One region of the Nitratireductor sp. J20-h4 genome, then DNA from elsewhere that is predicted to be linked to it. Evidence: predicted binding sites of a transcription regulator. Region 1 holds the regulator's gene; each other region holds the start of a gene.
The links. The regulator LexA, encoded in region 1, represses DNA repair genes until DNA is damaged. The targets are predictions, from matches to a motif close to TGTTCNNNNTGTGTTCNG.

Region 1 (10,456 bases):
CCAGTTCCTCGGCGATTTCTCGGTGTCGGTCGGCGCGCGCGGCCTGCGAGACGGGCTCGCCGTGCCAGTCGAGGCCAAGCCAGGAAAGCCCGTCGAGGATCGCGGCGGTGGCCGCCTCGGTCGAGCGTTCGCGGTCGGTGTCCTCGATGCGCAGCAGCATCTGGCCGCCCGTATGCCTGGCATAGAGCCAGTTGAACAGCGCAGTGCGTGCTCCGCCAATATGCAGATAGCCGGTGGGCGAGGGCGCGAAGCGCGTGACGACGGTCTTGGTCATGGCGATGTCCAGGAGGTTTGCGGGCCCGCCGCGCGATCGGCCGGCCTGCGGGTGATTTTGATCGGCGTTCATGTAGCATAGGTGACCGGCCGCGCAAGCGCCGGCCGCATCGTGAGGCGACGGCCCGATGAGCACGATGGAGACACAGCGCCTGGAAACGGCGACCGCGCCCGCGGCCGACGGCGCGCGTCTGCCGGCCGGTCGGCAGCCCGATCGCACCCGGCCGGCATCCATATCGGGCGCCCTGGCGTCCGTCGGCCGCGCCCTTGCCGCGGCATTGGCGCTGGAAGACGCGCGCGGCACGCCCTTTCTCCTGGTTCCGGTGCTGTTTTGCGCCGGCGCCGCCCTCTATTTCGCGCTGCCCTTCGAGCCGGGCTGGCCGTTGCTTGCGGCCGCGCTTGTCGGGCCGGTGGCGGGCTGGTTTCTTGTCGCCCGACACGGGGTCGCGGCACGGCTTTGCGCGGCGTTCGCGTTTGCAGCGGCCGGCGCAGTCGCCGGCAAGGTTGAAACCGTGCGCGCCGACACCGCCATGCTGGGCTCCGCCGTCTCGACCGTCCTGACCGGACGGGTGGTCAGGGTCGAGCACCAGGCGAGCGGACGCACCCGCTTCACGATCGATGTCGAGGCGACGCGCCGGCCGCTGCTGCGCTACGCGCCCGATCGTGTCCGCGTCACCGCGCGCGCCGATCCCGGCATCGCCGCCGGCGAGCGCATTCATGGCGTCGTGCGGCTTTTCCCGCCTTCCGGACCGGTCAGGCCCTACGGCTATGATTTCGCGTTCGAAAGCTACATGGCCGGCATCGGCGCGACCGGATTTTTCCTCGGCACGCCCGAAAAACGCCCGTCCGCCGGCACGGCCGGCGCGCCCGGGCGTCTCGCCGCCGGCTTGGCCAATATGCGCCAAGCAATCGCCGGCCGGATCCGGCGCCATATCGCGGGCGCGGAGGGCGAGATCGCCGCCGCGCTGATCGCCGGCACCCGCGCCGGCATTCCCGAGGAGGTCGAGGAGGCGCTGCGCCGGGCCGGACTGGCGCATATCCTGTCGATCTCCGGGCTGCACATGGCGCTGGTCGCCGGCACGGTGATGCTGGCGCTGCGGGCGCTGTTCGCGCTTGCGCCGGGCTTTGCCTCGCGCCATCCGGTCAAAAAATACGCCGCCGCGCTGGCGCTGGCGGCAGCCGCCTATTATCTGGCGATTTCCGGCGCGGCGGTTGCCGCCCAGCGTTCCTTCATCATGATCGCGGTGATGCTGATCGCGCTGTTGTTCGACCGCGCGGCGATCACCATGCGTAATCTGGCGATTGCCGCGCTGATCATCGCCGCGCTGGCGCCGCACGAAGTGGTCGGGCCGAGTTTTCAGATGTCGTTCGCCGCAACCGCGGCGCTGATTGCGGCCTATGCCGGCTGGACAACCCGGACCTCGGCCGGCCGGCGCGCCGGCCGCGCGCCACCGCAGGGCGCGCTGCGCAAGGCCGGCCGCGGCCTGACCTATTTTCTACTCGGCATCGCCGCCACGTCGCTGATCGCGGGCGGCGCGACCACGGTCTACGCGATCTGGCATTTCCACCGCATCGCCCCGCTGGGGCTGATCGCCAACCTCGCCGCCATGCCGGTCGTCTCGACGCTGATCATGCCGCCGGCCGTCGCCGCCGGCGTGCTGATGCCGGTCGGGCTGGAGGGACCGGCGCTGGCGGTGATGGGCCAGGGGATCGCCATCATGGTGGCGGTGGCGCGCCGGGTCTCCGAGCACAGCCCGATCGACGCCGTTGGCGCGATGCCGCCGCTGGCGCTGATCCTGTTCACCGGCGCGCTTCTGGCCGCCACCATCGCCACCACCGGCCTGCGCTGGCTGGCGCTGCCGCTCGCACTGGCCGGAATTGCGGCGTTCGCCGCGCGCACGCCGCCCGACCTGATGGTGTCGGAGGACGCGCGACTGGCCGCGATCATGCGCCATGACGGCCGGCTCGCCGTCAACCGCGCGCGGCCGAACGGTTTTACCATCGGCATCTGGCAAAAAGCGCGCGCGGCGACGGGCTTCGTCAAACCGCTCGAGCGCCCCGACCGGGCCGCGTCCGACGCAAAACCCGGCGGCAAGGCCGGCGCCGACCCGCGCTTTGTCTGCGACGCTGCGACCTGCGAGGCCGTCGATCCACGCGGCGCCATGGTGGTGCACGCCGAAACCCAGGCCGCGGCCGCGCCATATTGCGGCCGGGCGAGCGTGATCGTGATCGCCGACGCGACCGCCGCCAATCCGTGCCGGGCAAGAAACGTTCTTGTCGTGACGGCCCGCGATCTCGCCCGCCGCGGCAGTCTCGAGGTGCGTTTCAAGCAGGTTGGAACCGAGGGCGCCAGCGCGAGCGAAGAACCGCTGCGCGCCGAAGCGCGCTTCGCCCTGCCGCGGAACGAACGGCCATGGTTCGCGCACCGCAAATTCTCGCGCGAAGCGCGCGGGCTCGCGCCCTACAAACGCGGCAAGAAAGGCACGAAGGACAAAAAACGCAAAGGCGGGAAGGACGCCACGGGCGGCAAGACCTGAGCCGTCAGCCGTCGCAACGGGATGGCTGGCCCGGAACGCGGCCGCGGACCGGCCGGCTCCGGCCGAAACCCGCCCGGCGCGCCCGGCGCCGGGGAAAAATCAGTAGCGGCGGATTAGGCCGACCAGCCGTCCCTGCACCTTGACCTGATCGGGGCCGTAGATACGGGTCTCATAGGCCGGGTTGGCGGCCTCGAGCGCGATCGAGGCGCCCTTGCGCCGAAACCGTTTCAGGGTCGCCTCGGCGTCTTCCACCAGCGCCACCACGATGTCGCCGGGATTGGCGGTCGCCGCGCTGCGAATGATGACGGTGTCGCCGTCGAGAATGCCGGCGTCGATCATCGAATCGCCGCGCACCTCGAGCGCGTAATGGTCGCCGGCCGACAGCATGTCGGGCGGCACGGTGATCGCGTGCGTCTGGTGCTGGATGGCGTCGATCGGCACGCCGGCGGCGATCCGCCCCATGACCGGCACCGACACGCCGCCGGCATCGTCATTGTCCGACACGGGCGGGGCCGGTTTGGGTTTCGGTTTGCCGAGACTGCCCTCGATGACGCTCGGCGAAAAGCTGCGCGGTCGCCCGAGCCCCGGCGAGATCGATTCCGGCAGGCGCAGCACTTCCAGCGCGCGGGCGCGATTGGGCAGCCGGCGGATGAAGCCGCGCTCCTCCAGTGCGGTGATCAGCCGGTGGATACCAGATTTGGAGGCCAGATCGAGCGCTTCCTTCATCTCGTCGAAGGAGGGCGGGATGCCGGTCTCCTTCAGTCGTTGATGGATGAACAGCAGCAGTTCGTGTTGTTTTCGGGTTAGCATGGTCGCCCCCAGCGGAATCATCGACAAACAAAACCAGAACAAACTCTATCTGTTCTCACCTTGTTCCGCAAGTGTCCGACCGTTGAATGTCCGAGGCGGACGCCGGCAAGGGCTGCGGGCGGCCAGTTGCGCACGACCTGCCCGTCAGCGCGATGCCCGCGGGGCCGGGGGGCGTCCGGTGTCGGGGCGCTCGGCGGTGTACGACCCGGCGTTACGCCACTCGTCCGTTGAGATAGTCGTCCGTGACCTGGTTTTGCGGCCGTTCCGACAGATCGGCCATCGTGCCGTGCTCGAGCAGATAGCCGGTCCCGCACCGCGTCCAGAACAGCGCGCACCGGTCGGCAATCCGTCTTGCCTGCGACAGATTGTGCGTGACGATCACCAGCGTGACGCTGTCCTTGAGTTTCAGCAGCAGGCGCTCGATCGTCATCGTCGACATCGGGTCGAGCGCACTGCACGGTTCGTCCAGAAGCAGAATTTCCGGCCGCGTCGCCAGCGCCCTGGCAATGCACAGGCGCTGCTGCTGACCGCCGGACAGCGCGCAGGCCGACATGTCGAGCCGGTGACCGATCTCCGCCTGGAGGCCGACGGCGCGCAGGCACTCGTCGATGCGCGCCTCGCGGTCGGCTCGCCGACGCACGCCGAACTCGCTCAACACGATATCAAAATTGCGGCGGATCGAGAACGGAAACGGGTTCGGTTTCTGAAACACCATGCCGACGCGCTTGCGCAAGCGCAGCAGGTCGGCATCCCGCCCCAGCACGTCGGTGTCGCGCACAAGGATGCGGCCCGTCACCCTGGCGCCCGGGATCAGGTCGATCAAACGGTTGAGGCAGGTCAGCAGGCTGGTCTTGCCGCAGCCCGACGGGCCGATCAGCGCGGTGATGCGTCCAGGCGGGATCGACAAGGTGACGTCGGACAAGGCGGTGAGGGCGCCGTAGGCAATCGTGAGGTTTTCGACGCGAATATGGCTCGCTTCGACGCGGCCCGGCGACACATCGATCGTCCGGGGGCCTGTGGTTTGCACGTTCATACGAACTCCCTGCCTTGCTTGCCGTCCAAAGCCGTAAACAGAGCGACGACGGCGGCGACCGAGACCAAGAGCACCGTGGCGGTCGCGAACGCGTTGCCGTCGCCGCCGGGAACGTTCATCGCCAGATCGAGGATGTGGACCGCCATGGTCCGTCCGGAATCGAAAACCGAATCCGGCATGCGCACCACGTAGCCGCTGGTGAAGATCAGGGCGGCGCTCTCGGCGACCGCGCGTCCGAAGCCGAGCCCCAGCCCGGCGAAGATGCCCGGCGCGGCGGCCGGCAGCATGATCGACCAGACGATCCGCCGCTGCGGCAGGCCGAGCGCGTAGCCGGCCCTGCGGTCTTCGCCGTGCATGCGCAAGGTGGTTTCAGCCACGCAGGCCGCGATCGGCAGGATCATCAGCGCGAGCGTCAGCCCGCCGGCCAGGATGGAAAAACCGAAGCCGAGCCAGTCGCAAAAAATCATGTTGCCGGCCAGACCGAAGACGATCGAGGGAACGGCGGCGAGCACGCCCAGGCACCCCCGCGTCAGGCGCGCGGCCGTCGCCTCCGGGCGCACCGCCTCGACCAGGAACACGGCGGCTCCGACCGCCAGCGGCAAGGCGGCCGCCAGCGCCACCGCCGTCACCGCCGCCGTCGACACAAGCACCGGCGCGATGCCGCCGGCGCGCCCGGCCGCGCGCGGCGCGGTGGTGAGGAAGTCCCATGACACCAGCGCCGCGCCGCGCGTGACCACATGCACAACGATGGCGGCCAGAACGAACACCACCGCCGCCACCGCCGCCCGCACCACAAGGTCGTTGACGAAAGGCCTAAGACTGCGCCGCATCGGCCCCGCCCCAGTACCAGCGCATGACAAGCAGCAACCCGACCAGCGCCATCAGCACCAGGCCGGATACGAACAGGGCCGAACGATGCACGTCGATGGCGTAGGCCATTTCGAGCGCGATGTTGGCCGGCAGCGTGCGCACGGACGCAAACGGACTGTCTGGCATGGCGACCGCGTTTCCGACCACCATCAGCACGGCCATCGTTTCGCCGAGCGCGCGGGCGAGCCCGAGCATGCAGGCGGCCGCGACCGCCCCCTTTGCAGACGGCAGCACGATGCGCTTGATCGCCGCGTGGCGGGCGCATCCGAGCGCCAGGCTGCCCAGATAGAGCGAGGCCGGCAGTTGGCGCAGGCCCGCCTCGGCCAGAACGGCCACGGTCGGCAGCACCATGATCGACAAGACGATCACGCCGGCCAGGAGCGACGTGCCCGGCGGCTGCCATGCCGCGATATGCGGCACCAGCACCGTCATGCCCCACAGGCCGTAGACGACCGAGGGGATGGCCGCCAGGGTCATCAGCACCACGCGAAAGGCCGCGCCGGCGAGATCGCCGGCATAGTAGCGGATATACACCGCGCACAGGATTCCCAGCGGACCGGCGACGGCAAGCGCCCCGGCCGACACAGCGAGCGTGGCCGCGACCATCGCCACCAGCCCGAATTCGCCGGCGGTCGGATACCAGTCGCCATCGGCCATGAAGGCGGCCAGGCCCGCCTCGGTCAGCGCGGGCGCGGCGCCGATCGCCAGCACGATCAAGACGCCCGCCATCGCTCCGATCGCCAGAACGCCCGAAGCCCACAAGACGACGACGAAGACGAGGTCTTTCGGCGCGAGCGGGCCGCGAAACGGCCTAGTTCGATGCGGGCGAGAAATAATGGTCTGAAATAAGGTCATGCACCTGCTGTCCGGAGGCAAACCGCAAAAACGCTTCGACCGGCGCCGCCGGGTCGGGATAGGTGACCAGGTTCAGCTCTCGTCTGACCGGGTACGACCCGTTTGCGACATTGGCGGAGGTCGGGGCGACGGCACCGAGCGCGAGGGCGCGTATCGGGGTCATGGCGCTGGCGTGATATTCGGCCGCGCCGATCGAGATGTAGCCCACCGCCCTCGGGTTGCCGGCCACCACCTTCACCGCCTGCTCGTTGTCGCCGATAATGGTGTGGGCGCGGATATCGCGGATATCGAGGCCGAGATGGGCGAGGAATATCCCCAGCGTCGAGCGGCCTTCGGCCTTGCTGACGACGGTAATCGGCCCGTCCCAGGGGCCGAGCGCCTCCCAGCGCGTCACCTGGCCGGTGTAGATCGCCCGCACCTGGTCGTCGGACAAGCGCTCGAGCGGATTTTGCGCATGGACGATCAGCGCCACGCCGTCCCACGCGATCCGCGTCGCCGCGACGTCGTCTTCCTCCTCGCCGAGCGCCCGCGACACCATGCCGATATCGGCCAGTTTGCGCCGCACGTCCGACAGGCCCCTGGAAGAGCCGCCGGTCTGGACGTCGACCTGCACGCCCGGATGCGAGGCCTCGTAGCGCTGGGCGATATCCATCATCAACGGTGCGATCGTGCTCGAGCCGGTGACGACGATCCTCACCTCCTGCTGGGCATGCGACACGGCCTGACCGGCCAGCGCGAGCGCGGCGGACAAGACGGCGACAATGGATTTCGGGGCCGACATCATGCGCTCCTTGTTGCCAGGGTTGCCGTTTGCGCCGGGTGCCGGGTATCTGCGCCTGTCTGCATGGGCCGTGTCAGCACCGCGCTGCTGGCCGCCTCGGGCAGGCTGCCATCGGCCAGAAGCCAGCGCGGGCGGGCGAAATGGCTGATTGCCGGCAGACGGGCCTTCGCGGTTTCGAAAACCAGCCCGCGGCCATGCGAGAACGCGGCCCTGACCCCGCCCAACGGGTTCAAACCGGGCACCGGCCGCGCCAGCCCCGCTTTCAGGCAATGGGCGACATCCCAATCGCAACGGCGTCCCGCCGTCTCGGTGGCGATCCAGCAATGCATGCCGTCGGCGCGGCTGCCGGCGCGGTTCTGATCGAAATGAAACCCGGCGAAATAGGCCGCCCGGCGCCCGGCCGCCCGCAGGCAGGCAAGCAGGGCGGTGTTGATGTCGATGCAGTTGCCCGAACGCACGCCGCAAAACGTCGCCGGACGCGCCAGCTCGGGATTTGGCCCGCCATAGCTGAACCGGCGCGCCACCGCCGCGACAATGTCGTCGTCGCCATGGCCAGCCGCGCATGCGGGTCGCTCGAGGGCGAGAAATTCGGACAGATCGCCGGCTAGCCGCGTATAGGCATTGTCGAAATCGGCGAAATCGTCGGTTTTGCCCGACCCGGTCCCGGCGGCGAAATGGAAGGAGAATTCGAGGCTTGCGCAAAACGCGCCCTGGAAAAGATAGGCGCGCTGGCCGGCCTGCCGTTCGCGGACGATTTGGTAGGGCAAGCGGCAGGGGGCACAGAAGCCGACCAGGGTCTGGTGCGCCGTGTCGGGCGGCTCCGGCACCAGCAGGCCGATCGCGGAGGAGCGTTCGTGCGGGTCGATGCGCAGCGTAATGATCATGCCAGGCTCCGTTGTCGGCAAATCAGCGCCGGCGCGTCGCCAATCCCGGCCGGATCGACGCCCAAGAGCGCGGCCATCGTCGGTGCGACATTGTCGAGCCCGCCCGCGCCAAACGCCCAGTCGGCCCGCCCGCCGTCGGCCGCGACGATGGTAAAGGGGACCGGATTTGTGGTGTGAGATCCGAAGCCGCGGCCCTGATCGTCCAAAAGCCGTTCGGCGTTGCCGTGATCGGCGGTGACCGCCAGCGTCCAGCCGGTTTCGCGGGCCTGGGCGACGAGGGCGGCAAGAGCCCGGTCGACCGCCGCCGCCGCCTGCCGGCACAGGCCCACATCGCCGGAATGCCCGACCTGGTCGAGATTGGGGATGTTGACGACGAACCCGGTCTCGCGGTCGCTTGTCATTACCTGGCGACAGGCGTCCACCGTTTCGTCCGCCCGCATGAGCGGGTTTTGTTCGGGACCGCCCGGCGTATCGGGGATCGCCACCTGGCGTTCGCCCAGCGATTGCCGGAACCCGTTGAAGAAATAGGTGACATGCGGAAATTTGCAGTTTTCCGCGATCCGCGTCAGCGCGATGCCGCGCGCCCGCAGGGCCTGCGCCAGACCGCCCGAAAGGCTGCGGGTCGGAAAAAAGACGCGCGCGGCCGGCACCTGTGGTGAAATGCTGGTCAGCGTGGCCACACGGCAGCGCGCGGCAAGCGCCTCGACCGTCTGCTCGGCGCGATCGGCGCGATGGCTGGTGACCAGCATGGCCTCGCCGGGCGTCAGCCGGGTGTCGGCATCGACCCGGTGGGCGGGGAAATCGCGCTCGCCATTGTCCCGGCAAAAATCGTCGAGCAGCCGGCGATCGAAGCGCGGCAGCGCGTCGGCGTTCATAAGCGCATCGACCAGATGCCGCGCCAGGGCGCGGTTTCCGGACCGGTCGGCGAACCAGGCCCGTCCGATCACGACGCCGATCAGCGCTCCCGGAACCCGCTCCGCCAGCGCCTGGCGCAGCGTATCGAGCAATGCGGGCCCCGAGCCGCGCATCGCATCGACACCGTCGAGTACCGGGTGCACGACGGTGGAAAATCCGCTGCGCCCGGCCAGCTCCGCCGCCTGGACGATGGTGCGCCAATGGCCGTGCACGCCGGCGTCGGAGACGAGGCCGAGAATGTGGATCCGGCCATTTTGGGCCGTCTCGTCGCGCAGGCCCCGCCAGACGGGGCTTTTTTCCCACGCGCCCGAGCGGTAGGCGCGGTCGATCGCAACCAGCGAGGAGACCACGGTGCGGCCCATGCCGAGGGTGAGATGCCCGACCTCGGAATTGCCGGCCTGACCGTCGAACAGCCCGACGGCGTCGCCGCTGGCCCTGAGCGGAACCATGCCGCAGCGATCGAACAGGTCGAACAGGACCGGCATGCAGGCGCGGTCGACGACATTGCCGGGCGACGGCGCGGCGAGGCCGGCGCCGTCCAGGATAACCAGACCGGCTTTGGCACGAGCGTTCATCGCTTTGCCGCCGTGGCGACGTGGATGACGAATTCGGACCGGTCCGGATCGAAGCCGGTCCCGCGCGGACCATAAAGGACCGGCGCACCGAAGCCGCTCGCCCGGATTGCCGCGCCGACGTCGTCGGTCGCCCAGGCGCGCGTTCGAATGGTGGCCGGCGGATGGCCGGCGGTCTGGTAGGTGATGTCGACGACGTCGCGCTCGACCACGGAGAGATCGACAGAGGCTTTGAGACCGGTGCAGCAATAGGTGCGATCCTGCGCCGATATGCGACCGGCGCGCAGGGCGTCGTAGTTGCGATGGTCGAGCACCAGCGTGCCCCCGTCGCCGAGCAATCGCCGGAAATTGGAAAGCGCGCGCTCCAAATCGGCCGGCGAAAACAGATGCGCGATCGAATTGCCCATGCAAATCACCGCATCGAAGGGACCGGCGGGAAGACTGTCATGGTCGAGCCAGTCGCCGAGCGCGCAGGGCACGGCCCCTGCGGCCAAAGTGGCGACGTTGCGCCTGGCCTGCTCAACCATCTCCGCGGCGCCATCGATCGCGGTCACCGCAAACCCGGCCTGCGATAGCAGAACGGCGTGAAAACCGGTGCCCGTGGCCGCGTCGAGCACCGAGCGGACCCGCCTCGCGCTCATGACATCGATCAGAAAACTGCCTTCGGCGGCGCGCCGGTCGCTCCAGCCGAGCAGATCGTCCCATTGCGCCACCAGCGCCGTGTCATATTCGTCGCGGTAACGTGTGGATGAGGTTTGCATCGTTTCCTCCCGGGAAGACACACCAGCTAGCGACCGACACCGTAGGCTTCGGCCAGACGCGCATATTCGCGCCAATAGTCGGGAAAGGATTTTGCGACGCAGGCCGGGTCCTCGATCGTGATGCCGGGGCACACCAGCCCCCCCAGCGAGAACGCCATGGCGACG
Region 2 (10,456 bases), 120 kb from region 1:
GTGCGGCGCTGCCCTATCGCGAGCTTGTGCCGGCGGATTACGTGCTGGTCGAGGTCATGGATACCGGCACCGGTATTCCCACCGATGTTTTGAAGAAGATTTTCGAGCCGTTCTTCACCACCAAGGAGGTCGGCAAGGGCACCGGGCTCGGCCTGTCGATGGTCTACGGCATCATCAAGCAGACCGGCGGTTTCATCTTCTGCGATTCGCGAGAAGGCGCCGGCACGACGTTCCGCATCTTCTTGCCGCGCCATGTCGAGGCCGAGCGGGACGAGACCGCGGAGGTCGCCGCGTCCGACAAGGCGGCAGCCGCGCCGCCGGCGGCGGCCGCTGCCCAGCAAAAGGACCTGTCGGGGTCGGCCACGGTGCTTCTGGTCGAGGACGAGGACGCCGTGCGCATGGGCGGAATGCGCGCGCTCACCTCGCGCGGCTATACCGTGCACGAAGCGACGTCGGGCCTCGAGGCGCTGGAGATCTTCAAGGAACTCGACGGCAAGATCGACATCGTGGTCTCCGACGTGGTGATGCCGGAAATGGACGGACCGACGCTTTTGGGCGAGTTGCTCAAAATCCAGCCCGACATCCGTTTCGTCTTCGTTTCGGGTTATGCCGAGGACGCATTCGCCAAAAACCTGCCCGAGGAGGCCAAGTTCGGCTTTTTGCCGAAACCGTTCTCGCTCAAGCAGTTGGCGACCGTGGTCAAGGACATGCTGGAAAACGGCGAGTAAGGCCGGCGCCGGCGATCAGGCGCTTTGCGCGGCCGCGATACGCGCGGCCAGCCGGGCATTGTTTTCTACCAGCGCGATATTGGTGGCCAGGCTGCGTCCGCCGGTCAGTTGCAGAATGCGGGCGAGCAGGAACGGGGTGACGGCCTTGCCCGACACCGCCTCGGCTTCGGCGTCCGCCTGCGCGGCGGCGATGAAACCGGCCATCTCGTCGGCCGGGATCTCGTCTTCGGCCGGAACCGGATTGGCGACCAGCATGCCGCCGCCGAGGCCGAGCGCGCCGCGGGTCTCGAAAAACCTCGCGATCGCCTCCGGCGTATCGAGCCGCAGCGGCGCGGGATGCGGCGAGCGGCGCGACCAGAAGGCCGGCACCGTATCGCTGCCATAGGTCACCACCGGCACGCCGCGGCTTTCCAGCACTTCCAGCGTCTTGTCGATGTCGAGGATCGCCTTGGCGCCGGCCGAGACCACGATAACCGGCGTGCGGGCGAGTTCGTCGAGATCGGCGGAGATGTCGAAACTGGTTTCCGCGCCCTTGTGCACGCCGCCGATGCCGCCAGTGGCGAACACTTTGATGCCGGCGAGTGCCGCGCCGATCATGGTGGCGGCGACCGTGGTGCCGCCTGTCCGGCGCTGGCTGACGGCAAAGGCAAGGTCGGCGCGCGACAGCTTCATCGTGTCGCCGGTCTTGGCGAGCGTGGTGCGCTCCTGCGGCGTGAGGCCGATCTTGAGCCGTCCGTCGATGACGGCGATCGTGGCCGGAACGGCGCCCTCGGCTTCGATGATGGCTTCGACATTGGCCGCCATCTCGGCATTCTGCGGATAGGGCATGCCGTGGGTGATGATGGTGCTTTCGAGGGCGACCACCGGCTGGTTGTCGGCGAGCGCGCGCGCCACCGGTTGGGCGATGTCGATGAGAGGCTGGGCGCTAGGCGGGATCATGGGAAACCATTCTGTCTTGCGGGAGGGGAAGGGATGCGGCCGGCGGCACGCGCGCCAGCGTCTGTGCGAAGGTCTGCGCGTCGTGATCGGCGACCGTTGCGCGGCTTTCCAGGCACAGCACGGCCGCGGCGACGCCGCAGCGCAGCGCTTCGGCGAAAGGGATTTTTGCCGTCAGGCTGTCGACCATGGTGCCGGCGAGGGCGTCGCCGGCGCCGGTGACGTCGGCGATCCGGCGCGGCGGCGGCGGCGTCAGGCGGTAGAGCGCCCGGTCGTCGAAGGCGATGAGCTCGTCGCCGCCGGCCGTCACCACCGCGCGTGCAAGGCCGGTCGCGCGCAGGGCGGCCACAAGCGCCTCGGGCGGCGTGTCCGCCGCGGTGGCCGTCAGCGCCGCCGCCTCGCGCCGGTTCATGAACAGACAGGCCAGCCGGTCGGCGACCGGGGCCAGGCGCCCGACCTTGGCCGGCGAGATCGCGATCGCGTAAAGCGGGGTGCCGGCGGCAAGGCCGGCCAGCCGGTCGAGCGCGGCGGCGGAAAGATTGGCGTCGCACAACACCGCGTCGGCGGCGGCGACACGCTCGCGCGCGCTTGCGCGGCGCAGCTGCCGGTCGAAGGCGGCGTCGTAAAGCGCCATGTCGGCGAGCGCGGCGACCACGTCGCCGTCGGCGTCGAGAATCGCCGTGTAGCTTGCCGTGGTCCGGTCGAGATAGACGCCCGACAGATCCTCAATGCCGGCCTGCGCGATCGCGGCCGCCACCGCCTCGCCGGCCGCATCGCCGCCGCGCGCCGCCATCAGCGCGACACGGGCCCCGCGCCCGGCCATGACGCGCGCGGCGTTGAAAACGCCGCCGCCGACCTCCTCGCGCATCGTGCCGGGGTTGGAGGCGCCGGGCACGAACGGCCCGCCGACCCTGCCGCGCCGGTCGATATGGGCGCCGCCGACGGCAAGAACTGTACGGGACGGTGAAGACATCGCGGCGCCGGACTGCGAGGAAAAGACGGGCCGGCGCGCGGCCGGCGCGGCGACATTACCGGCCGGCTTTTGCGCTGGCAACGGGCCCGCCCGAATCGGCCGCGCCGCGCCCATGGCGGGGACCGAACGCGGCCGGAGAGGGGATATATCCGGAGGGGCTCGGATACGAACAAAAAAAGAACTTTATCATCAAAATATTGATTTCAAACCAAATTTGCAAACTTGCATAAACGGAACAAAGCGGGTACAAATCAACGAGGAATAAGAAGCGACCGGGCTTCATTGACGATTGAAGGGTAATGTATCATGGCTCAGAACTCATTGCGGCTGGTTGAGGACAATTCGGTGGATAAATCCAAGGCTCTGGATGCGGCGCTTTCGCAGATCGAGCGTGCGTTCGGCAAGGGCTCGATCATGCGGCTTGGCCGCAACGAGCAGGTGGTCGAGATCGAGACGGTGTCGACCGGTTCGCTCGGGCTCGATATCGCGCTCGGCGTCGGCGGGCTGCCCAAGGGCCGCATCATCGAGATTTACGGGCCGGAAAGCTCGGGCAAGACGACGCTGGCGCTGCACACCGTGGCCGAGGCGCAGCGCAAGGGCGGCATCTGCGCCTTCGTCGACGCCGAGCACGCGCTCGATCCGGTCTATGCCCGCAAGCTGGGCGTCGACCTGGAAAATCTTTTGATCTCGCAGCCCGACACCGGCGAGCAGGCGCTGGAGATCTGCGACACGCTGGTGCGTTCGGGCGCGATCGACGTGCTGGTGATCGATTCGGTCGCCGCGCTGACGCCGCGCGCGGAGATCGAGGGCGAGATGGGCGATTCGCTGCCGGGCCTGCAGGCGCGGCTGATGAGCCAGGCGCTGCGCAAGCTGACCGCCTCGATCTCGCGCTCCAACACCATGGTCGTGTTCATCAATCAGATCCGCATGAAGATCGGGGTCATGTTCGGCTCGCCCGAAACCACCACCGGCGGCAATGCGCTGAAGTTCTACGCCTCGGTCCGGCTCGACATTCGCCGCATCGGCGCGGTCAAGGATCGCGACGAGGTCACCGGCAACCAGACCCGGGTCAAGGTGGTGAAAAACAAGCTCGCGCCGCCCTTCAAGCAGGTCGAGTTCGACATCATGTATGGCGAGGGCGTGTCGAAGACCGGAGAGCTGGTCGATCTCGGGGTGAAGGCGGGCATCGTGGAAAAGTCCGGCGCCTGGTTCTCCTACAATTCGCAGCGGCTCGGCCAGGGGCGCGAAAACGCCAAGCAGTTTTTGCGCGACAATCCGGAGATGGCCGGCGAGATCGAACTGGCGCTGCGCCAGAATGCGGGCCTGATCGCGGAGAAATTTCTCGACGAAGGCCGTCCCGAGGATGATGACGGCGACGTCGCGGAAATGTAGGCTTTTGCGACATGGCGATCAAAAGGCCGCTGCCGGCGATCCCGGCGCGGCCTTTTTGTTTGGCGCGTCTTTGGGGGCCGGGCGGCCGGGTCCGCCGCCCGGCGCCGGCGCCGGGGGCGCGCCGGCCTGCGAAACGGTTTCTGGACAGCCATCCGGGCGGGCGATAAGAAGCCGGTTCGCAATTTCCGGGTTTTTCCCGGCGGCTTTCAAGAAGGCACATCCATGAGCGGCGTCAACGCGATACGGTCGGCTTTTCTCGACTTTTTCAAAAAGAACGGCCACGAGGTGGTGGCGTCCGGGCCGCTGGTGCCGCGCAACGACCCGACGCTGATGTTCACCAATGCCGGCATGGTGCAGTTCAAAAACGTCTTTACCGGCGTCGAACCGCGACCCTACAGCCGCGCCGTGACGGCGCAGAAATGCGTGCGCGCCGGCGGCAAGCACAACGATCTCGACAATGTCGGTTATACCGCGCGCCATCACACGTTTTTCGAGATGCTCGGCAATTTCTCGTTCGGCGACTATTTCAAGGACGTCGCCATCGAGCTCGCCTGGACGCTGATCACCAAGGAATTCGGGCTCGACAAGGACCGGCTCCTGGTCACGGTCTATCATACCGACGACCAGGCCTTCGATCTGTGGAAGAAGATCGCCGGCCTGCCCGACGAGCGCATCATCCGCATTCCAACCCATGACAATTTCTGGTCGATGGGCGATACCGGGCCGTGCGGCCCGTGCTCGGAGATCTTTTTCGACCATGGCGAGGCGATCCCGGGCGGCCCGCCCGGCAGCCCCGACGAGGACGGCGACCGCTTCATCGAGATCTGGAACCTGGTCTTCATGCAGTTCGAGCAGTTGACCGCGGACGAGCGCGTCGACCTGCCGCGTCCGTCGATCGATACCGGCATGGGGCTGGAGCGGGTGGCCGCCGTGCTGCAGGGCAAGCACGACAATTACGACATCGACCTGTTCACGGCGCTGATTGCGGCCGCCGTCGAGGCGACCGGTGTGCCGGCCGAGGGCAAGGCGCGGGCCAGCCATCGCGTGATCGCCGATCATCTGCGCGCATCGAGTTTTCTGATCGCCGACGGCGTGCTGCCGTCGAACGAGGGCCGCGGTTACGTGTTGCGCCGCATCATGCGCCGCGCCATGCGCCATGCCCAGCTTTTGGGCGCCGCCGATCCGCTGATGTGGAAGCTGGTGCCGGCGCTCACCCGCGAGATGGGCCAGGCCTATCCCGAATTGGTGCGCGGCGAGGCGCTGATCACCGAAACGCTGAGGCTTGAGGAAACCCGTTTTCGCAAGACGCTGGCGCGCGGCCTGACGCTTCTGTCGGAGGCAACAGACAGTTTTGGCGAAGGCGACCGGCTCGACGGCGAAACCGCGTTCAAGCTCTACGACACCTATGGGTTTCCCCTCGACCTGACCCAGGACGCGTTGCGCCAGCGCGGCATTTCGGTCGATCTCGACGGGTTCAGCGCCGCCATGCAGCGCCAGAAGGCGGAGGCGCGCGCCTCGTGGTCGGGCTCCGGCGAGGCGGCGACGGAAACGGTCTGGTTTCAGATCAAGGAGGAGGCGGGAGCGAGCGAGTTTCTGGGCTACGCCAGCGAGGGCGCCGAGGGCGTGGTCCAGGCGCTGGTGCGCGACGGCGCCCGGGTCGAGGCGGCTGTGGCCGGCGACGAGATCGCCGTGGTCGTCAACCAGACGCCGTTTTACGGCGAATCCGGTGGCCAGCTCGGCGATACCGGCCGGATTGCCGGCGAGGGGTTCGAGATCGCGGTTACCGACACGCAAAAGAAGGTCGACGGGCTGATCGTGCATGTCGGCCGGGTCGCTCGCGGCACCGTTGCGCCCGGCGCGGTGGTGCATCTGGAGGTCGATCACGCCCGCCGCGCTCAGCTCAGGGCCAATCATTCCGCCACCCACCTCATCCACGAGGCGCTGCGCGAGGTGCTGGGCACGCATGTGGCGCAAAAGGGCTCCCTGGTGGCGCCGGAGCGGCTGCGGTTCGACTTTTCGCACCCCAAGCCGATTTCGGCCGACGAGATCGAGCGCGTCGAGCGTATGGCCAATGAAATCGTCGTGCAGAACGCGCCGGTGACGACGCGGCTGATGGCGGTCGACGAGGCGATCGCCGAGGGCGCGATGGCGCTGTTCGGCGAAAAATACGGCGACGAGGTCCGCGTGGTGTCGATGGGCACCGCGCTCCAAGGCGACAAGGCGGGAAAAACCTATTCGGTTGAACTGTGCGGCGGCACTCATGTGGCGGCGACCGGCGATATTGGGCTGGTGCGCGTCGTGTCGGAAGGCGCGGTCGCGTCCGGCGTGCGCCGCATCGAGGCGCTGACCGGCGCGGCGGCCAGGCATCATCTCGACCTTCAGGAACGCCGCCTGAAGGCGGTGGCGGCGGCGCTGAAAGTGGCGCCGGGCGAGGTCGAGGCCCGCGTCGAAAGCCTGCTCGACGAGCGCCGCCGGCTCGAACGCGAGCTGGCCGAGGCGCGCAAGAAGCTCGCGCTCGGCGGTGGCGGCCAGGCCGAGAGCGAAACCGAAAGCGTTGCCGGCACCGGGTTCCTCGGCCGCGTGGTGGAAGGCGTCGCGCCCAAGGAGCTCAAGCCGCTGGCCGACGAGGGCAAGACGGCGCTCGGCTCGGGCGTGGTGGTTTTCGTCGGCACGGGCGAGGACGGCAAGGCGAGTGTGGTGGTGGGCGTCACCGAGGACCAGACGTCGCGTTTCAGCGCCGTCGATCTGGTGCGCGTCGCCTCGTCCGCGCTCGGCGGCAAGGGCGGCGGCGGGCGTCCGGACATGGCCCAGGCCGGCGGGCCCGACGGCGCGAAGGCGCAGGCGGCGATCGACGCGGTCAAGGCGGCGATGGCCGGTTGATCCAGGCCAAGCGGGCATCCTGCAGGCGATCGGGCGTTACGAGGGGGCGGCGCCTTTTTTCGACCGGAGGCTGCCGGCGATCAACAATTCTCAGCCTGTCGGTTCGCTGGCCAGAAAGGCGGGCCTGGCGGCAAGGCGTGTCCACCAGCGACCCAGCGCGGGATAATCGGCCAGCAGCGCGGCGCCCTCCGGCGCCCGGACGAAATAGGCCAGCATCGGCGCGGCGTACAGATCGGCCAGGCTCAGCCTGTCGCCGGCAAGAAAGGCGCGGCCGTCCTGGAGCCGGGTCAGGGTCGACAGGCAGGTGCGCGCCGTTTCGAGCGCGGCTGCGATCACCGCCTCGTCGGGCGTTTTGCCCTGTTCGGGTTTTGAAACGCGCTCGACGTAAACGCCCCACACCAGCGCGCGATAGGCATAGGCGTCGAGCAGGCCGACGATCTGGTTCATCACCGCCCGCCGGGCAGCCCCTTGCGGCTGGAGCGGCGGCCCGGCAAACGCCTCGTCGACATAGCGGGTGATCGCGCCGGTCTCGAATAGGTGGAAATCGCCATGCTCGAAGGCGGGAATGCGCCGGAACGGGTGGCGGGCCAGGTACCAGTCGGCCACGCCGTCGCCGGCGAAAATGTCGACCGGCACCAGCGCGTGGTCGACGCCTTTTTCCAAAAGAGCAAGCCGCGCTATGCGCACATAGACGCTGTAGTCGGCGCCGAACAGGCGCGGCTTGCCGGCCAAGGGCTAGGCCATCGCCTTTTGCAGGTTCTCGTCGATCTTGTCGAGAAAGCCGGTGGTCGACAGCCAGGGCTGGTCGGGACCGATCAGCAGCGCCAGGTCCTTGGTCATGAAGCCGGATTCGACCGTCTGCACGCAGACCTTTTCCAGCGTCGTGGCGAAATCGGCCAGCCTGGCGTTGTCGTCGAGCTTGGCGCGGTGGGCGAGCCCGCGCGTCCAGGCAAAGATCGAGGCGATCGAATTGGTCGAGGTTTCCTCGCCCTTCTGATGCTGGCGATAGTGGCGGGTGACCGTGCCGTGCGCGGCCTCGGCCTCGACCGTTTGGCCGTCGGGCGTCATCAGCACCGAGGTCATCAGGCCGAGCGAGCCAAAACCCTGCGCCACGGTGTCGGACTGGACGTCGCCGTCATAGTTCTTGCACGCCCACACATAACCGCCCGACCATTTCAGGTTGGAGGCGACCATGTCGTCGATCAGCCGGTGCTCGTACCAGATCTTGGCGTCCTTGAATTTCTGCTCGAACTCGGCCTCGTAGACCTCCTGGAACAGATCCTTGAAACGTCCGTCATAGACCTTCAAAATCGTGTTCTTGGTCGACAGATAGACCGGGTAGCCGCGCTGCAGGCCGTAATTGAGCGAGGCGCGCGCGAAATCGCGGATCGAATCGTCGAGATTGTACATCGCCATGGCGACGCCGGAGGAGGGCGCGTCGAACACCTCGTGCTCGATGGTCTCGCCGTTCTCGCCGACGAACTTGATCGTCAGCTTGCCCTTGCCGGGGAACTTGAAGTCGGTCGCGCGGTACTGGTCGCCGAAGGCGTGACGGCCGACGATGACCGGCTTGGTCCAGCCCGGCACCAGGCGCGGCACGTTCTTGGCGATGATCGGCTCGCGGAAGATGACGCCGCCCAGAATGTTGCGGATCGTGCCGTTGGGCGAGCGATACATGCGCTTGAGGCCAAATTCCTCCACGCGCGCCTCGTCGGGCGTGATCGTGGCGCATTTCACGCCGACGCCGTATTGCTTGATCGCGTTGGCCGCGTCGACCGTCACCTGGTCGTCGGTGGCGTCGCGATGCTCGATCCCGAGATCGAAATATTTCAGATCGATGTCGAGATAGGGGTGGATCAGCTTTTCCTTGATGAACTGCCAGATGATGCGGGTCATCTCGTCGCCGTCGAGTTCGACGACGGGGTTGTCCACCTTGATCTTCGCCATAAAAAGTCCTCGTCTTCTGGGATTGGCGGCCGGTTGGCCGCCTGTGTCGGAAAAGGGTCGCGGCCCCTATATCAAAGCGCCCGCACACGCGCAAACGCGCCAAAGTCTAACTTGCCATTGCCGGGACGCGCGCCCACGCTGTGCCTGTCCGTCATGCGGAGGTGAAGGTGAGCCAGATACGGTTTTTCGAGTTCGACGCCGGCGATGTGCGACTTCATTGCGCCGAGATGGGCGAGCGCGGCCGGCCGCTGATCATTTGCCTGCACGGCTTTCCTGAATATTGGGCTGCCTGGCGTGGCGTGATGGGCGAGCTGGCGGCGCGTTATCACGTCGTCGCCCCCGACCAGCGCGGTTTCAACCTGTCGTCCAAGCCCGACGGCGTGGAGGCCTACCGGGTGCGCAACATGGTGGCCGATCTCGACCGGCTGGCCGCGGCGCTGTCGCCGACGCGGCGATTCGTGCTTGCCGGCCACGACTGGGGCGCGTCGGTCGCCTATGCCTACGCCTTTTTGCGGCCCGAGCGGCTCAGCCATCTGGTGATCGCCAACGGCGTTCACCCCGCAGCGTTCCAGCGCGCGATCTTCGAGGATGACGGCCAGCGCGCGGCAAGCCAGTATATCAACACCTTGCGCGCGCCCGGCGCGGAGGAGCGCATGGCGGCCGACACTTATCGCCGGACCTTGAAGATGATCGCCGGCTTTTCCACCACGCGCTGGATGACGCCGGCTGAGGAGCGCGCCTATGTTACCGCCTGGTCGCAGCCGGGCGCGATGACGGCGATGCTCAACTGGTACCGCGCCTCGCCGATCATCGTGCCGGAACCGGGGGCGCCGGCGCCCGACAGCCCGATCCTGTCCCTGCCCGACGAGGCGATGCGGGTCGCCATGCCGCATCTGGTGCTGTGGGGCGAGGCGGACGAGGCGCTGCGGCCGGCCTGCCTCGACGGGTTGGCGCGGTACGCCGACGCGGTTGTCGTGAAGCGCACGGCCGATTGCGGCCACTGGATCCTGCATGAGAGGCCGGACTGGGTGGCCGGCGCGATGATGGCGTTTCTGTCCGCAGGCGCGCCCTGAGGCCGGGCCCGGTCGGAAACGGCTATTTTTTCGCCTTGGGCGGCAGCGCGCCGACAAAACGCGTTGCAACCGCGATCCATTCGCTGATCGTCCGGTCGTCGGCGAGGCCGGTCTGCGACACGATCACGAATCCCTTCATCGGTCGGCCGGTGAAATCCATCGGCCGGGCGCCGGGCCGTGACAGGGCGTCTGCCTCCTGCTCGGGCCCGACGCGGAACATGGCGTCGCCGCCCTTCATCGTTCCGCACAGCATGTTGCCGTTCAGGGTAAAGCAGATGCCGCCGAACATGCGGATTTCGCCGGTATTGGGGTCGTCGGCGATCAGCGCGCGCACCCGCTCGGCGAGGACCGTGGTCATGGCGGAGTTCCTCGAAACGCTTCTCTTTGCCGGACGAATATGGCAGGGACGCTGCGCACGCGCAATTTGACCGCCTTTTCAGATCCACAAACGGGGCCCGGGACGATGGCCGACGACAATCGCGACAGGCCGCTGATCGCCGAGGGGCCGGCCGTCATCCTGGTCGAGC
Region 3 (10,456 bases), 1.1 Mb from region 1:
CGTCATTGGGCCGGCTGGCGACGGCACGCCGGATCAGGTCGAGCCCTTGCTCCAGGTTCATGTTCATGTCGACCCAGGAATAGCCGAGATAATTCAGCACCTGAGGCTGGTCGGGATAAAGCTCGAGCGCCTTGCGGAAATTCGGTTCCGCCTTCTCCCATTGCTTCAGCCGCTCATAGGCGATGCCGCGTTGGTAAAAAACGTTCCAGTCCGCCCGCTCGGGCTCGTCGATGCGCTCGACCGCGTCGTCGTAGAGCAGCGCCGCCTCGCCATACTCCTCCTTGGAGGCAAGCACGCCGCCGAGAGCGAGATAGGCGCGCATGTCGTCGGGATCGTCGCGCAGGAGCTGGCGCAGATGCACCTTGGCCGCGTCGTGCCGGTCGAGATCGGCCAGGTTCAGGCCGAGCTGCAGGCCGGCAATGCGGCCCAGCGGCGAATCGGCAGGCACTTTTTCGTAAAAAGAGATCGCCTCCTCGGCATCGCCCTGCTGCTCGGCCACCTGTCCGAGCTGGACCAGGGCGGCGTCGAAATCCGGCTTCAGCGCGAGCGCGAGCTGCAGATAGATGCGCACGAAGGCTTCCCCGCCGCCACGGTTGAGCGCGGTGCCCAGATCGAGCAGGATTTCGGCCGCGCCATCCGCCGGCGTGGCGACGCGCGCCGGCGTGCCGGCGCCGGTTTCGATATCCAGGCGCAAGGCCACGATCGCCGGACGGTTCGCGGCGAAAGCCTCGGCCCGATCGAGTTCGGCCAGCGCGTCCTGCGCGCGTCCCTGGCGGGCGAGAAGACGCGCATAGGATTCCAGCGCGCGCAGATAGGTATCGGGGGCCGCGCCGGCCGCCGTCGTGTTTTCGGCGAGGCGGCCATAGGCTTCGAGCGCCTCGTCGACCATGCCGGCGGCTTCGGCGATCAAGGCCTCGTGATAGGATTTGAAGACAACGAACCATTCCGGGCCGTCGAGGCCGCGCACATGCGCCAGCCCGTCGGCGGTCTCGCCGGCGCCCTGCAGCGCCCAGCCGGTCATGACGCCGGTAATCAACCGGTCGAGATCGGATTCCAGCGCCAGTTTGAGATAGTTCTCGGCCGCGACGTAATCCTGCTTGCCGAAGGCGTCGATCGCCAGCGCCACGCGTGAAAACCGTTCGACCTGCGGCACGGATTTTAGCTTCTCAGCCAGCGGCAGCGTCGCCTCGAAATCCCCGCGCGAGATCAGCGCCAGAAGAAGACTTTGCTGAAGCGCCTGGTTGTCGCGGTCGAAGGACAGGGCACGCCGGTAATATTTGATCGTTGAGTCGAGATCGTTGTCGATCTCGGCGATACGGGCGGCAAGAAAGGCTCCCGACAGCGATCCGATACGCACCGGCCGGTCATTCGCCGCCAGAAGCGGCGCCGGAGCCGAGGCGCACAGCAACGCCAGCGCCGCAACGCTCCATCGTTTCAAGCCGCTCGACTGCATGGCTATCCTTCCCGCTCGCTGGCCCGCTTGCCAGCCGTAACCGACCGTATCTTCATCCCGACCATGGCATTTTTGAGAGCCATCGTTCAACGGCCTCCCGGCACCGGCAAGGCGCTCGGCGCGCCGCCATTGTCACGCTGGTCAGGATACGCGGTCGATACAGAAATCGATCACTTCGAGAAGCGCGTTTTTTTGCGGCGTCTCTTTCAGGGGGGCGAGCGCATCGCGCGCGATCTCGCCGAAATGGCGCGCGCGCGCTATCGTATCACCGATCGCGCCGTAACGCGACATCAGCCCGCGCGCCTCCTCCAGAGCGCCATCGTCGCTGACGCCGTCCTCGATGCTTTTTTTCCAGAACCGGCGCTCCTCGACCGTGCCACGGCGATAGCACAGGATGACGGGAAGGGTCACTTTGCCCTCGCGGAAATCGTCGCCGACATTCTTGCCTAGGTCGCTGGCTTTGCCGCCATAGTCGAGGGCGTCATCGATCAACTGGAAAGCCAGGCCGAGATTGGTGCCGTAGGAACGCAAGGCCGCGCGCTCGGAGCGCGTCGCCGAGGCGATCACCGGGCCGACTTCGGCGGCGGCGGAAAAAAGCGCCGCCGTCTTGGCGCGGATCACAGCGAGATATTCGTCCTCGGTCGTTTCCAGGTTCTTGGCGGCGACCAGTTGCATGACCTCGCCCTCGGCGATCACCGACGCCGCCGTCGACAGGATATCGAGCGCGTCGATCGAGCCGACCTCGACCATCATGCGGAACGCCTGGCCGAGCAGGAAATCGCCGACCAGCACGCTGGCCTGGTTGCCCCATATGGTCCGCGCCGTCTTCTTGCCGCGTCTGAGGCCGCTCTCGTCGACAACGTCGTCGTGGAGCAGGGTCGCGGTATGCATGAACTCGACGCTGGTAGCCAGCTTGACATGGCCTTCGCCGTCATAACCGAACATGCGCGCGGTCGCCAGCGTGAGCATCGGCCGCAGCCGCTTGCCGCCCGACGAGATCAGGTGATTGGCGACCTCGGGAATCATCTCCACGTCCGAGCCGGCCTTCGACAGGATAAGTTGGTTGACGCGCGACATGTCGTGCGCGGTGAGTTCGATCAGAGGTTTGATCGAGGCCTGGCCTCGCTTGCCCTCGTCCAGTGATACGACTACGCCCACGAAAACTCCCCGGAATTCATTTCGGGCACTGGCGGCCCTACCCCCAATTTAGGGCGCGGCGTGTTCGGCCTGCAAGGGGCGAATTGGCGCGGCCGGCCGCGTCGGATGGTCAGAGCCCGCTTTTGAGGCTACAACACGGCGGTTCAATTGCAGGCGCCCCATGATCGAACTCGTGCGTACCAACGACCCCGTCGTGATCTCGTTCATCGAAGCGTTGTTGCGGGACGCGGGGATCGAGTTTTTCGTCGCCGATCAGAATATGAGCGTGGTCGAAGGCTCGCTCGGCGTCCTGCCGCGCCGCGTTCTGGTCAGTTCCGACACGGTCGCGCGCGCCAGGCGGCTGCTTGCCGACGCGGGCATCGCCGACGAGATCCGCAACGGCTAGCCATGGAGCCCGCCCCCTTCACGATCGACGCGTTCCATCGCGGACGGTTCTTTGTCGTGCAGCCCGCCTGCAGCGGTCACAGAGCGGGCATGGACGCGATGATGCTGGCCGCCGCCGTTCCGGCGGGCTTTGCCGGGCGGCTTGCCGATCTCGGCGCCGGCGCGGGCGCGGCCGGGCTTGCCGTCCTGTCACGCTGCGGCAGCGCGCAGGCGGTGCTGGTCGAGCGCGAGCCGGACATGGCGGCGTTCGCCGAAAAAAGCCTCGCTCTGGCGCAGAACGCAGCACTGGCGGCGCGCGCGCAGGTGCTTGTCGCCGACGTAACGCTTTCGGGCGAGGCCCGCCAGGCGGCCGGCCTCAAGGACAACAGCTTCGATTTTGCGATCATGAACCCGCCCTTCAATCGCGACCGCGACCGGGCCACCCCGCACGCGCTGAAACGCGCGGCCCATGTCATGCAGGACGACACGATCGAGCGCTGGCTGCGCACGGCGGCCGCGATCGTGCGCCCGCGCGGCGGGTTGGGCTTGATCGCACGGCCCGACTCGATCAGTGCTATTCTCACCGCGCTCGAGGGCCGTTTCGGCGCCGCCGAAATCCGGCCGATCCATCCGCGCGCGGACGCCATGGCGATCCGGGTGGTGGTGCGCGCGGTGCGCGGCGCGCGCAAGATGCCGGCGATCGCCCCGCCACTCTTCCTGCACGAAACCGGCAGCGGCGGTTTCAGCGCACAGGCCGACGCCATCAATAACGGCAAAGGCGCGCTGTTCGGCGATTGAGGAGCGTGTGCCGGTAGCGCGGACCATTGCGCAATCGTTTCGGCTCCCTACATGCGATTGAAACTCTGGAGAGCTTTGTTGAGACAGTATCTGCAACCCTTCCTGCCCGCCTCGATGCGCGCCGATGGCGTGGTCATTCCAGTCGTGCGGCTGAGCGGGGCGATCATGCCGGCCGGCAGCGCGCTGCGCCAGACCATGTCGCTGGCGAGCACGGCCGGCATGCTGGAAAAGGCGTTTTCCTTCAAAAAGGCGCCGGCGGTCGCGATCGCGATCAATTCTCCCGGCGGATCGCCGGTGCAGTCGCGGCTGATCTTCAGGCGCATCCGCGACCTGGCCGAGGAGAAAAACAAGAAGGTCTACGTGTTCGTTGAGGATCTGGCGGCTTCCGGCGGCTACATGATCGCGGTCGCCGGCGACGAGATCATCGCCGACCCGTCCTCCATCGTCGGATCGATCGGCGTGGTGTCGGCCAGTTTCGGCTTTCAGGAGATGATCAAGAAGATCGGCGTGGAACGCAGGCTCTACACCGCCGGCAAGAACAAGGCGCTGCTCGATCCGTTCTCGCCGGAAAAGAAGGAGGACGTCGCGCGGCTGAAGGCGCTGCAGCTCGATATCCACGAAACCTTCATCGATCTGGTCAAGGCGCGGCGGGGCGCCAAGCTCGCCGACAATGACGAGTTGTTTTCCGGCATGTTCTGGAGCGGCAGGCAGGGGCTCGAACTCGGGCTCGTCGACCAACTCGGCGACATGCGCTCGTTTCTCAAAGCGCGTTATGGCGAGAAAACACGCCTGCGGCTGGTGAGCGCGCCGCGCGGGCTGTTCGGGCGCCGCCTGAACCTGTTCGGCGTCGGCCAGGGCGGCGGAGACAGCGAGAAAATCGCCGGAGCGCTGGCAAGCGGCGTGGCGGACGCGCTGGAAGAACGCGCGCTTTGGAGCCGGTTCGGCCTTTGAAGCGCCCCACTACGGGGCTATGATTGCCGGTCGAGCAACACAGTCGGGCTTCGAGGGAGGCTGACCAGACATGCCACAGCTGATCTTTTTCGCACTTGTCGGCGCCGTCGCCTATTTCGGCTACCGGGCTTTTCTGCGCGAGGCCGACCGCGTCTCGGCGCGGGTGCGCCGGGCCGAACGCGAGGCCGAGACGCACGCGGCGGGCACGCTGATCAAGGACCCGGAGACGGGCGAATACCGGCCGGCACGCGACTGAGCGGACGCGGGTTTTCATGCGCAGTCCCTCACTCACGGTCCACGCGCCGGCCAAGATCAATCTCGCCCTGCACGTCACCGGTCGGCGCGCCGACGGCTATCACCTGATCGACACGCTGGCGGTGTTTTCGCAGACCGGCGATGTGTTGGAGCTCGCGCCGGCCGCCGCCGACACGCTCGCCATTGCCGGGCCGTTCGCCGACGCCCTGCCCGACGGCGGCGACAATCTGATCACCCGCGCCCGAGACCGGCTGCGCGACGCGTTCCCGCAGGCCCGCGACCGGCGCAGCGCCATTCGGCTGACGAAGAACCTGCCGGTGGCCGCCGGCATCGGCGGCGGCTCCAGCGACGCGGCAGCGACGCTGCGCGGGCTCGCGGCGCTGTGGGAGCTCGATGCCGACGAGGCCGGACTGGCGCGGCTCGGTGTTGAACTCGGCGCCGACCTGCCGATGTGCCTGGCGGCCCGGCCGCTGATCGCGCGCGGCATCGGCGAGGATATCCAACACCTCGCCGACTGGCCGGCGCTGCCGCTGGTCATGGTCAATCCCGGCGTGGCGGTGCCGACGCAAACGGTGTTTGCCGGGCTCGAGCGCCGCGACAACGCGCCCTTGCCTGCCTTGCCGACGCGGCGCGACGGGCAATCGGTGCTGGACTGGCTGGCAAAATGCCGCAACGATCTGCAGGCGGCAGCGATCGCCTTTGCCCCGCGGGTCGCAGAGGCGCTCGACCTGCTGACGGCAAGCGGCGCGCCGCTGGCGCGCATGTCGGGATCGGGCGCGACCTGTTTCGGGCTCTACGACACGATCGAGGCGGCGCACCGCGCGGCGGCCATGATCAAACAAGAACGGCCGGGCTGGTTCGTGGCCGCTGGCGAAACCACGGGATCGAACATATGAGTGCCGGTCGGCTCGACGAAAACCGCCCCTTCATCGCCGTGGGCATCGCGGTCCTGACCGTGTCGGACACGCGCGCGATCGCCGACGACAAGTCCGGCGGGGCGCTGGCCGAGCGTATCGCGGCGGCCGGCCACCAGCTGGTCGAGCGGGCTGTCGTGCGCGACGAGATCGAGACCATCCGCGCCAAAGTCCTCGCCTGGTCGAAGGACGACAGGATCGACGCCATCATCACCACCGGCGGCACCGGCTTCACCGGCCGCGATGTCACGCCGGAGGCCGTCGAGCCGCTGTTCGAAAAGCGCATGGACGGGTTTTCCGAGATCTTTCACCGCATTTCCTACGACACGATCGGCACGTCGACGATCCAGTCGCGGGCCACTGGCGGGCTGGTCAACCAGACCTTCGTGTTCGTACTGCCGGGCTCGCCCGGCGCCTGCCGCGATGCCTGGGACGGAATTTTGAAGGGCCAGTTCGACTACCGGCACATGCCGTGCAACTTCGTGGAGATCATGCCGCGTCTCGACGAACACCTGAAGCGTGGCGGCGGCAAGATGGTGTGAACAAACGGGCGCGGCGACCGCGGGCCGCGTCGACGGTCAGCGTGACGCAAACCCGATCGCAGCATTCAGCCGGCAGCGCCTGAGCCCGCGCGCCACCGTCTCCAACCCGCCCTCCGGCCGGTAGCGCGACAGCGCCTCGGCCTTCGAAACCAGAACGCCATCGGCGAGCGGAGACGTGCGCGCGAAAAGCCGCTTCAGCAGCGGCAGGACGCCACGACGCGCCGGTGAAAACCGCGCTGCCCGGCGCTGGGTACCGACATGGCTTGCGGCCGCCTCCATCCACCCCTCGCCGGGAAGGGCGCCGGGCTCCAGCAACAACAGCCATGTTCCGCGCGCCGCCTCCAGCCCGCGGCCGAGTCCTCCCGGCTCAACCAGGGTGCAGCCGGCATGGTCGCTGATCGTCACGGTGGCGTCGGACGAGCCGCGATCGTGCACGATCACCTCACGCACCAGCCCCTCGACCGCCGCCGGCACAAGCGCAGCCAGCGTAGCGGCCAGCGCGTCCTCGTCGTTCAGCGTCTCGATCACCACGGTCAGCATGCGCCTTCGATACCGCATTGCAGCAAACAAAGCCAACACCGGCGCGCCGGCGATAAAGTTCTTGCTTTGTTCCTCATGCCCAGATAGGAATAGATTCATCGAGAACGACTCGCATCCGACGAGCGGAGACAGATCATGGAGCAGTTCGACCGCGCCGACATGGCGGCCTTTACCGGTGGCGGCGCCGCAATGGCGAACGCGCTGATCGAGGAAACCGGCCTGCGCGTCGACGAAGCGCGACGGCGCGGACGCGCGGCCGGCATCAACCCGTCGGGACGGTTCGAGCCGCTGCGCCGCGAAGTGTTCGACGACGGCTGGGAAACGCTGGAAGAGCTGCCGCCCTTCAAGACCGAGGTGCAGGTGGAAAAGCCGCGCTCGGTGATTACCCGCAACACGTCGCCCGATATTTCCTTCGACCGGTCGATCAATCCTTACCGCGGCTGCGAACATGGCTGCGTCTACTGCTTCGCCCGGCCGACCCATGCCTTCATGGGGCTTTCGGCCGGGCTCGATTTCGAATCGCGGCTGTTTGCCAAGCCGGATGCGGCCAAGCTGCTGGAGCGTGAGCTTTCCAGGGAAGGCTATGAGCCGAAGACGATCGCGATCGGCACCAATACCGACCCTTATCAGCCGGTCGAACGACAGTGGCGCATCATGCGCGAGATTCTGGAAGTGCTGGACGCCCACAATCACCCCGTCGGCATCGTGACCAAATCGGCGCTGGTGATGCGCGACAGCGACATTCTCGCGCGCATGGCCGCGCGCGGCCTGGCCAAGGTCGCGTTTTCGGTGACGACGCTCGACCGGCGCCTGGCGCGCACGATGGAACCGCGCGCGGCGACGCCGACGCGGCGGCTGGAGGCGATGAAGGCCTTGTCGCAGGCCGGCATTCCGGTTTCGGTGATGGCCGCGCCACTGATCCCCGGGCTGAGCGACCACGAGGTCGAGCGCATCCTGGAATCGGCCCACGCCGCCGGGGCCCGCGAGGCCGGTTATATCATCCTGCGCCTGCCGCTGGAGGTCAGCCCGATCTTCAAGGACTGGCTGCTGCGCCATTATCCGGACCGCTACCGCCACGTGATGGCGTTGATCCGCTCGATGCGCGACGGCAAGGATTACGATGCGAGCTGGGGCAAACGGATGCGCGGGACCGGGCCCTATGCCTGGCAGATCGGCCGCCGTTTCGAGATCGCCGCGCGCCGGATCGGTTTCAACCGGGCCAGGCTCGCCCTGCGCACCGACCTTTTCAAACCACCGCCGCGCGCCGGCGAACAGTTGCGCCTGTTCTAGGCGTCGCGCCGGTCGCCATCCTGGCCGGCGTCCCTGTTTCCGTCCGGCTAAGTCCCCCGCCCTAGCCGACGGCCCTTCCCGACCCGCCGCCCCTTCGGGCCGGGAAGGACTTGCGGAGAATCGGGGCGAATGCGAGTTTCGCCGCAAATGGCTCGCTCCCCCGATTCTCCGCTGCTTTTCGCGCTCGCCGACGGCCCCGACTTTGCCCACGAGGAGCGGGCGATGGCGCGCGGCCTATCGCCCGTGTGCGGCGTCGACGAGGCGGGCCGCGGGCCGCTTGCCGGGCCGGTGGTCGCGGCCGCCGTCATTCTGGACCCGGGCTCCATTCCCGCCGGGCTCGACGATTCCAAGCGGCTCACGGCGGCTGCCCGCGCAGCGCTTTACACCGCCATACTCGACAGTGCCCGCGCCGTCGGCGTGGCGAGCCTTTCGGCTCCGGCGATCGACAAGTCCAACATTCTGCGCGCAAGCCTGGAGGCCATGCGCAGGGCAGTGGCCGCGCTGTCGGTCGCACCGGGCTTCGCGCTGATCGACGGGCGCGACGTGCCCCCGGCGCTCGGCTGTCACGCCGAGGCACTGATTAAAGGCGACCAGCGGGCGCAGTCGATCGCGGCGGCCTCGATCGTGGCCAAGGTCACGCGCGACCGCATGATGGCGGCATGCGGGCGGTGCCACGCAGACTACGGGTTCGAGCGCCATATGGGCTACGGTACCCGGATCCACCGCGAGGCGATCGTGCAAAGCGGCGCCGTCGCACGCATCCACCGCCTGTCCTTCGCACCGCTGCGGGCCACAGTCGACAGCACCGCCGAGACATAGCGTTGCCGACCGACGCAAGACTGTCCCGCGCCTGTACCTCCAGACTGCCGGAACGCCCGTCTTATCCGGCGCGGGGCCGGGCCGGCGACGGAAACCGGTCCGTCCCGCTCTTTTCGAGAGAGAGTGTGCGTTGTTCGCCCGCGCGGCCGCGGGTCGCGCCCATGGCCAAGAACCGCTGCCCCGGTTAACCAACAAAAAATGCCGCCGGAGGCGGCATTGTTCAGGTCGTTTCAGACGCTGTTTGCGGTCGACGGAACCTCAGTTGAGCTTCGTCTTGACGTCGGCGAGCGAGCTCTTGAACAGATCGCCCGACAGTTTCGCGTCGACCTTGGACTCCAAGAGCCGGCGCGCCGCTTCCACAGCGATATCGGCCGCCTGCGCGCGAACCTCGTTGACGGCGTCGCGCTCGGCCTGGGCAATCTTCTGCTCGGCCAGCGCGGTGCGCCGCGCGACGTAATCCTCGGTCTTCTGCTTGGCTTCCTCGACCATCAAGGCAGCCTCGTGCTCGGCCGAGGCGACGATGTCGTCGGCTTCCTTCTCGGCTTCCTTACGACGGCGCTGATACTCGGCCAGCACCTCCTGCGCTTCCTCGCGCAGCTTGCGCGCCTGGTCGAGCTCGTTGCGGATGCGTTCGGCACGGTCGTCGAGCGACTTGGCCACCAACCCCGGCACCTTGAGGTAGAAGACGACCGCGAAGAAGATGAACAGGGCAACTGTGGCCCAGAATGTTGCGTCCATCATCGCCTCCTAGCGCGCTGCCTTGACCGCGGCCGCGACTTCAGCCTTGGTGACCGAGCCGCCGCCCAGCGTCTGCACGATGGAACCGGCCGTGTCTTCCGCTATCGTGCCGACATCGGCGAGAGCCGACGCCTTGATCTCGGAAATCCGCGTTTCAGCCCCGGCCAGCTTTTCCTCCAGCTGCGCCTCGACGACACGCCTGGTCTCGTCGGCCTGCGCCTTGGCCGCGTCGCGCGCCTTCTGGCCGATCTGGTTGGCCTTTTGGCGGGCCTCGGCCAGCGCCTGCTCGTAAGCGGCGATCGCCTCGTCCGATTCCTGTTTCAACCGGGCCGCCTGGTCGAGATCCTGGGCGATACGGTCGCGCCGCACCTCCATGATGCCGGCCAGCCTCGGCAAAGCCACCCGCTTCAAGAACAGGTAGAACAGGCCGAACGTGATCGCCAACCACAATATCTGCGACGGATAGGTCGCCGTCTCGAAGGGCGGGAAACCCGCCTCCGCGGCGCCATGACCCGCTTCGGTCGCGGTATGAGTCTCGCCGTTTTCCGCCGGTTGGTCCGACGCGGCGAATGCCGGTGCCACAAACATGGGCATGTCCTGTCACTTTTCAGCCGGCCGCCTGAGGCGGCCGGTCA

Region 2: the regulator LexA is predicted to act here: its motif matches at 2,803-2,820, upstream of recA (recombinase RecA).
Region 3: the regulator LexA is predicted to act here: its motif matches at 7,031-7,048, upstream of ACT2B0_RS03525 (PA0069 family radical SAM protein).

Annotation. Positions count from the first base shown of each region.
Region 1 covers NZ_CM165557.1:1,790,493-1,800,948, forward strand. Annotated here, with positions in the region: gene gltX (glutamate--tRNA ligase) at 1-274, opposite strand, end outside; gene ACT2B0_RS08755 (ComEC/Rec2 family competence protein) at 402-2,810, shown strand; gene lexA (transcriptional repressor LexA) at 2,910-3,620, opposite strand; gene ACT2B0_RS08765 (phosphate ABC transporter ATP-binding protein) at 3,832-4,653, opposite strand; gene ACT2B0_RS08770 (PstA family ABC transporter permease) at 4,650-5,483, opposite strand; gene pstC (phosphate ABC transporter permease subunit PstC) at 5,467-6,378, opposite strand; gene ACT2B0_RS08780 (phosphate ABC transporter substrate-binding protein) at 6,335-7,159, opposite strand; gene ACT2B0_RS08785 (transglutaminase-like domain-containing protein) at 7,159-8,043, opposite strand; gene ACT2B0_RS08790 (alkaline phosphatase family protein) at 8,040-9,533, opposite strand; gene ACT2B0_RS08795 (class I SAM-dependent methyltransferase) at 9,530-10,291, opposite strand; gene aroA (3-phosphoshikimate 1-carboxyvinyltransferase) at 10,318-10,456, opposite strand, start outside.
Region 2 covers NZ_CM165557.1:1,909,250-1,919,705, reverse strand. Annotated here, with positions in the region: gene cckA (cell cycle histidine kinase CckA) at 1-728, shown strand, start outside; gene ACT2B0_RS09375 (pseudouridine-5'-phosphate glycosidase) at 744-1,667, opposite strand; gene ACT2B0_RS09370 (carbohydrate kinase family protein) at 1,654-2,637, opposite strand; gene recA (recombinase RecA) at 2,944-4,029, shown strand; gene alaS (alanine--tRNA ligase) at 4,252-6,909, shown strand; gene ACT2B0_RS09355 (glutathione S-transferase family protein) at 7,000-7,641, opposite strand; gene ACT2B0_RS09350 (NADP-dependent isocitrate dehydrogenase) at 7,645-8,856, opposite strand; gene ACT2B0_RS09345 (alpha/beta fold hydrolase) at 9,024-9,929, shown strand; gene ACT2B0_RS09340 (TfoX/Sxy family protein) at 9,952-10,287, opposite strand; gene ACT2B0_RS09335 (RNA methyltransferase) at 10,393-10,456, shown strand, end outside.
Region 3 covers NZ_CM165557.1:726,616-737,071, reverse strand. Annotated here, with positions in the region: gene ACT2B0_RS03570 (tetratricopeptide repeat protein) at 1-1,453, opposite strand, end outside; gene ACT2B0_RS03565 (polyprenyl synthetase family protein) at 1,595-2,611, opposite strand; gene ACT2B0_RS03560 (putative signal transducing protein) at 2,772-2,996, shown strand; gene ACT2B0_RS03555 (tRNA1(Val) (adenine(37)-N6)-methyltransferase) at 2,999-3,772, shown strand; gene ACT2B0_RS03550 (S49 family peptidase) at 3,851-4,723, shown strand; gene ACT2B0_RS03545 (hypothetical protein) at 4,794-4,979, shown strand; gene ACT2B0_RS03540 (4-(cytidine 5'-diphospho)-2-C-methyl-D-erythritol kinase) at 4,996-5,874, shown strand; gene moaB (molybdenum cofactor biosynthesis protein B) at 5,871-6,434, shown strand; gene ACT2B0_RS03530 (glycosyltransferase family protein) at 6,471-6,974, opposite strand; gene ACT2B0_RS03525 (PA0069 family radical SAM protein) at 7,110-8,264, shown strand; gene ACT2B0_RS03520 (ribonuclease HII) at 8,412-9,083, shown strand; gene ACT2B0_RS03515 (F0F1 ATP synthase subunit B) at 9,342-9,821, opposite strand; gene ACT2B0_RS03510 (F0F1 ATP synthase subunit B) at 9,831-10,409, opposite strand.